Regions from separate parts of the Shewanella khirikhana genome, predicted to be linked through region 2. Evidence: predicted binding sites of a transcription regulator. Region 2 holds the regulator's gene; the other holds the start of a gene.
The links. Region 2 encodes MetJ, which represses methionine synthesis genes. Its sites were predicted from a motif close to TAGACGTCTAGACGTCTA; they were not measured.

Region 1 (3,412 bases), 350 kb from region 2:
CACAAACACATCGAGCCGTTTCAAAAGCTCCAGCACTTCAATTTGATAGCGCACATCCAAATGGCTGGTTGGTTCATCGAGGATGAGAATCGTCGGCCGCTGCACCAGCGCCCTGGCAATCAGCGCCCGCTGCTTTTCGCCGCCGGACAACTTGCCAAAGGGCTGCTTGCCGTAACCTTCAAGACCAACCTTGGCAAGCGCTTCGGCCACAGCCTTCTTGTCAGCGGCGCTGTCGGCGCCTAGCCAGCCCTTGTGGGGGATCAGCCCCATGGCGACCACGGTTTCGGTGGCAAGATCAAAAAGCGGCGGCAACTCCTGGGGCACCACGGCCACCAGCCGGGCAAAGGCCTTGCGGGAAAAGGCATCGATGTCCTGACCATTAATCACAATGGTGCCGCTGTCGGGGCGGATAAAGCGGTATAAACAGCGCAGCAGCGACGACTTGCCCGCACCATTGGGGCCAATCACGCCGTACATGCCACGGCCGTTCAGGGTAAAGCTGAGCGAATCCAGCAGCGCCCGGCCGTTCACCTGCCAGCACAGCTCATTCACCGTGATGGCGGTGTTCATAACAGAAGATCTCCCACGGTATCGCCCGGGGGAGCAAAATTGATAGGCATAAAACTCCTCCGGATAACCCGTCCGGATGCATAGGTTAAGTTGCGACAGATAAAGGCAGGTATCCTGACTCGAAGCACGGCTATTAACCCATAGCACACTCGCTTCACACAGTTGCGGGCACAGTCCGGGCTGGCACCAACAGGCACTCCCCGGTTCCCTTTTCACGTCGGGTTGGCTTAGCCCCCGACACCTTTACCCAATAATGTTCAAATTTGTGGCGACCACACGGCCACTAAACTGCAGATTATCCGCGCTTTAGCGCACAAGTTCCATATCCTGCCAGATAAGCTGCCCCTGCCAACCCTGTGCAGTGGCAAACCAACGGGTTCGGACACAGGCGCCATGGGGAATATCAAGGCGGTTATAAAAACCGGCGACTCTGTTCGCCCCAAGCAGGGAGGCCATCATGCAGCGGATCACGCCGCCGTGGGTCACCAGCCACAGCCGCTCGCCATCCCGTGCAGCCAAGAGTATTTGCGTAATGGCATCATCAACCCGCGCCTCGAAGGCCTGCATGGTTTCACCATTGGGGGGCAGCTGGTTGCTCGCATTCTGGCCCCATGGGTCCTGCCACCAGGCTTCCATGGGTTCGTGCTGCCACAGCTCATTAAGACTGCGGCCATCCCAGTCGCCAAAGTCCATCTCGGCAAGGCGGGGCTGCAATTGCACCGCTTGCCCCAAAGGCTGTGCCATCGCCTCGGCCAGCTCACGGCAACGACGCAGTGGCGAACTTAAAATGGCATGGGGCGCAGGCATGTTGGCGGCGCGCCCGGCAATGGCTTCAATCGCTGCTGCGCTGGGTTTACTGTCGGTTTTGCCCCGCAGCACGCCCTCATCTTCGCAGTTGCCGTGGCGCCAAAATATCAGCTCACAGGAAATCATACTGACGCTCGCCTCTGGTTGTTTATCCGCACTCTTTATCCGCGCTGTTTATCCGTGCTGTTTTTCTGCGCTGTTTTTATGCGCCGTGGCCTGCTTGCCCGTTACTTGCTCCGGGGCGGACTTTTCGCGTATTATGGACGTCTATACGTATAAATGTCCAAATCAAATTTCTGCCCCGGCCAAAGGCTGCGCAGAAATCCAGCGCAGCAGCCTCGCCACAGCCTGTTTCAGGTCGTAAACTGGCTTTTGGCTCCACCGGCACTGCCGTTTAAGCAGCCAAAGCCCCACGGGGCGGCGCATTCAGGACTGAACCTTTTTGTACTTTGCAGGTGTTTTTATGGCAACTCCAGTGTTATCCCAGGCGACCAAGGCGCTTGCCCACAGCCGTCAACAGCGACTGAACGAGGATCTCTCCAAACGCATTCTTATCCTCGACGGCGCCATGGGAACCATGATCCAGGGCCACAAACTGGAAGAAGAACACTATCGCGGCAGCCGCTTCGCCAACTGGCACCGCGACGTAAAAGGCAATAACGACCTCTTGGTGCTCACCCAGCCTGAGATAATCAAGGGCATCCACCGCGAGTATCTGCTGGCCGGTGCCGACATTATCGAAACCAACACCTTTAACGCCACCACGGTCGCCATGGCCGACTATGAGATGGAGGCGCTCTCGGCCGAAATTAACCTTGTTGGTGCCCGCATCGCCCGCGAAGTGGCCGATGAAGTGGAAGCCCAAACCGGCATCCCCCGCTATGTGGCCGGGGTACTTGGCCCGACCAACCGCACCTGCTCCATCAGCCCGGATGTGAATGACCCGGGTTACCGTAATATCCATTTCGATGATCTGGTGGCTGCCTACCGCGAGTCCACCGCCACCCTGATTGAAGGCGGCGCCGATATCATCATGGTGGAAACCATTTTCGATACCCTGAACGCCAAGGCGGCGCTGTTCGCCATCGAATCGATTTTTGATGAAGTTGGTCTGCGCCTGCCGGTGATGATTTCCGGCACCATTACCGATGCCTCCGGCCGCACCCTTACCGGCCAGACCACCGAAGCCTTTTATAACTCGCTGCGCCATATCAAACCCATCAGCATGGGGCTTAACTGTGCGCTGGGGCCAAAAGAGCTGCGCCCTTATGTAGAGGAACTTTCCCGCATCAGCGAATCTTATGTGTCGGCCCACCCCAATGCGGGTCTGCCGAACGAGTTCGGCGGCTACGATGAAACGCCCGAAGAAATGGCCGACATCATAGTGCAGTGGGCCATCGAAGGCATGCTCAACATAGTCGGCGGCTGCTGCGGCACCACCCCGGATCATATCCGCGTTATCCGCGAGGCCGTTGGAAAACACGCCCCCCGCAAACTGCCGGATATTCCGGTCGCCTGCCGTCTGGCCGGGCTTGAACCCCTTACCATCAGTGCAGATAGCCTGTTTGTAAACGTGGGTGAGCGCACCAACGTCACAGGCTCAGCCAAGTTTTTGAAGCTGATTAAAGAAGGCCAATACGAGACCGCGCTGGATGTGGCCCGGGATCAGGTGGAAAACGGCGCCCAGATCATCGATATCAACATGGATGAGGGCATGCTGGACGGCGAAGAGGTGATGACCACCTTCCTCAATCTGGTCGCCTCCGAGCCCGAGATCAGCAAGGTACCCATCATGATTGACTCCTCCAAGTGGGAAGTCATAGAGGCGGGCCTTAAGTGCGTGCAGGGCAAGTGCATCGTAAACTCCATTTCCCTTAAAGAAGGCGAAGACAAGTTTATCGAGCAGGCCACTTTGGTGAAGCGCTACGGCGCCGCCGCCATCATCATGGCCTTTGATGAAACCGGCCAGGCAGATACCCGTGCCCGCAAAATTGAAATCTGTACCCGCGCCTATCGCATTCTGGTGGACAAAGTC
Region 2 (3,412 bases):
CGAGCGCGAGCTGGAAACCGTGGAGTCGGAAGGGGTGCAGCTTAAATACCGCGCTGGCCCCATGGTGACACTGGGTGCCGCTTACACCACCGCCAGTTGGCAGCTGAGCACCGATTTGGATTTGACCGACAACGAAAAGTTTGTCGGCCTTGAAGGCACCAAATACTGGCGTTTTGGCGGAGAATGGCAAGCGCTCGACTGGCTGTCGCTGAGGCTTGGTTATCGCCAGGATCTGAATGATATGACTGCCGATATTTACTCGGTGGGCACAGGTTTTCAGATTGGCGAAGGCTTCAAGCTCGACCTCACCGGGATGTGGGGCGACAATGACACCGTCGGCGCCGTATTGCAGAGCTCATATCACTTTTAACGGCCAACTGTGTGACGGCACCTAAGTTCAGAGCTCGGCCAGGGACTTCAGTGTCAGCAGCAGGGCGCTGAGACTACATAAAACCAGGGTTGCGACTCTGGTTTTTTGTTTATCGACTCTGCCAAGCAGTTTACCAGCAACCCAATAACCGGCAACGACCGCGGGCAACAGGGTAACGGACCACCAAAGCTGAGCTTCGGTTACCAGCCCGGCAAAGGCCAGAATACTCAAGGCAATCAGCGAGCTGAAAATGAAAAAGGCGGACAGGGCCGCACGGAACTTGCCGGGGTCTTTGCCTGCCAGCAGTATTGCCATCGGTGGCCCGCCAATGGCGGCGATGGTACCAAACACGCCGGAGACAGTGCCGGCAACAAACAGGGTCACGCGGTTAATGGGCGCGCTCAGGCGCAGCAGGCTCAGGGCTACCGCCAAAAATACGATAGTGGCGATGGCGAGGCCAAGTACCGGTGTGGGCGCGGCAAGCAGCAATGCTGCGCCAAAAAGTCCGCCGGGGATCCGCCCCAGCAGCGCATATTGCAGCCCGGAAAACTCAAGGGCGCTGCGCTCTCTCAGTAAGGTGAGCAGGGCAATGGAGAAGCCCATCAGAATCACAGGCACTGGCACCAGTTCGGGCTCGACCAGATACAGCAGCGGGCTTGCCACCACGGCAAGACCAAAACCAATCAGGCTTTGGATTAGCGCACCACTGAAAATAATTAACAGCGCCAGCACCAGAGTGAGAGGATCGGACAACATTTACCAGCTCCTGAAACGACACAAGGACCCGGCGGGGTCCTTGTGCTAGTGTGGAAGGGAGGCTTACTCCATGTCTTCCCATTCGATGCCCATCTCATCCATCAGCTTTTTGGCCTCGGAAGGAATAGAGTCGGGCTTATCCTTGGACAGATCATCGTCGTTTGGCAGTGGCTGGCCGGTATAGGCGTGGAGGAAAGCCTCACACAGGAGCTCACTGTTGGTGGCATGACGAAGGTTGTTAACCTGGCGGCGGGTGCGCTCGTCTGTCAGGATTTTCAACACTTTCAAAGGAATGGAAACGGTGATCTTTTTCACCTGCTCATTCTTTTTGCCGTGCTCAGCGTAAGGGCTGATGTATTCGCCATTCCATTCAGTCATTGACTCACCTGTTAAATCCAAATTTCGCAGCAGATTTTAAACCCTTACGAAATACAGTCAAATTATTGCTGCGAAAACGCACCAAACATCAGTAGATTTCCTGATGTTTGGACGTCTAAACGTCTCGATGCCTATTGACGATTGGCGTCCGCTTGAGTTAATTTAGACGTCCAGACATCTTTATTTCCGTCGTCGACTATCCGGAGGAACACAGAATGACACAGCGCAAAGCAGCCACCATCGCGGTGCGTCAGGGCATCGAGAGCGACACCCAGCATGGCGCCGTGGTTCCTCCCATTTATCTGTCGACCAATTATTCCTTCGATGGCCACAAGAATCCGCGCAAGTTCGACTACAGCCGCTCGGGTAATCCGACCCGCTGTATTCTGGGCGAAGCCCTGGCTGAACTTGAACAAGGCGCGACCGGCGTTGTGACCTGTACCGGCATGGCCGCCATTACCTTGGTGACCAGCCTTCTGGGGCCGGATGATCTCTTGGTTGTGCCCCACGATTGTTACGGTGGCAGCTATCGTCTGTTCACCAATCTCGCCAACAAAGGCGCCTTCAAGCTGGCGGTTGTAGATCAGACCGATGAGGCTGCATTGGCGGCCGCCATTGCCCAAAAGCCTCGGATGGTATGGCTTGAAACCCCATCCAACCCACTGCTGCGGGTCGTGGATATTCAGGCCATCAGCGATGCCAGCCACGAGGTGGGCGCCCTGGTGGTGGTGGACAACACCTTCTTGTCGCCGATTTTGCAGCAGCCGTTGCTGCTCGGTGCTGACATAGTTATTCACTCCACTACCAAGTACATCAATGGTCACAGCGATGTGGTTGGCGGCGCCGTGATTGCCAAGGACGCCGAGCTGGGCGAGACCCTGCACTGGTGGTCCAACACCCTGGGGCTGACCGGCAGCGCCTTCGACAGCTACCTGACCCTGCGCGGCATTCGCACCCTGGGTGTGCGGGTACGTGAGCATCAGTCCAATGCCCAGCGCATTGTTGAAGTGCTGAAAAACAGCCCGCAGGTGAGCAAGGTCTACTACCCGGGGCTTGCCGACCACCCTGGCCATGAAATTGCCGCAAGACAGCAAAAAGGCTTTGGCGCTATGCTGAGTTTTGAGCTGGTGGGCGGCGAAAAAGAAGTGGTGGCGTTCCTTGAATCGCTGCAACACTTCAGCGTGGCAGAAAGCCTGGGCGGAGTGGAATCCCTGATTGCCGTACCCGCAACCATGACCCACAGAGCCATGGTGCCAGAGGCCCGCGCCGAGGCCGGAATTAAAGACACCCTGCTGCGCCTGTCGGTGGGGATTGAAGATGCAGAAGATTTAGTGGCCGACATCAAGGCCGCCCTGGCTGCCGTAGCAGCCTGTTAAATAGGAGTCAGTGATGGCGCGTTGTCATTTGCATAAGTTTGGTGGCTCCAGTCTGGCCGATGCTGACTGTTACCGCCGCGTGGCCCATATCCTGCTGACCCAGGGGCACAGCGACGATCTGGTGGTGGTGTCTGCCGCCGGTAAAACCACCAACTTTTTGTATAAGCTGCTTTCGCTGCGCGATGCCAAAGAGCTGTGGCAGGAAGAATTGCAGGTGCTGATAAGCTATCAGCAGACCCTGATTGAACAGCTGCTCAGCGCCGAGCAGGCCCGCCATCTGCGTGAGCGCCTGTCTACCGATAAGGCGCAGTTGGTCAGCCTCTTGTCGCTGGAAACCCTCAACGATTATCAAACCAGCCATGTGGTTAGTTTTGGCGAGCGTTGGTCAGCCAGGCTGATGGCAGCGCTGTTGCGTGAGTCCGGAGTGGCAGCAAGCCATGTGGATGCCTGCAGCATTCTGGTAGCCGATGAAGGTGCTGTGCCCAATATCCGCGAGCAGGAATCCCGCGAAAAAGTGGCAGCTATGCTCGCC

Region 1: metH (methionine synthase) is a predicted target of MetJ. The motif match lies at 1,638-1,655, and genes of this name have one in related genera.

Annotation. Positions count from the first base shown of each region.
Region 1 is NZ_CP020373.1:342,669-346,080, reverse strand. Features, by position in the region: gene STH12_RS01390 (ABC transporter ATP-binding protein) at 1-570, opposite strand, end outside; cobalamin riboswitch at 658-830, opposite strand; gene STH12_RS01385 (histidine phosphatase family protein) at 877-1,503, opposite strand; gene metH (methionine synthase) at 1,841-3,412, shown strand, end outside.
Region 2 is NZ_CP020373.1:4,800,275-4,803,686, forward strand. Features, by position in the region: gene STH12_RS21025 (conjugal transfer protein TraF) at 1-370, shown strand, start outside; gene STH12_RS21030 (sulfite exporter TauE/SafE family protein) at 398-1,126, opposite strand; gene metJ (met regulon transcriptional regulator MetJ) at 1,190-1,504, opposite strand; gene metB (cystathionine gamma-synthase) at 1,720-2,880, shown strand; gene STH12_RS21045 (bifunctional aspartate kinase/homoserine dehydrogenase II) at 2,894-3,412, shown strand, end outside.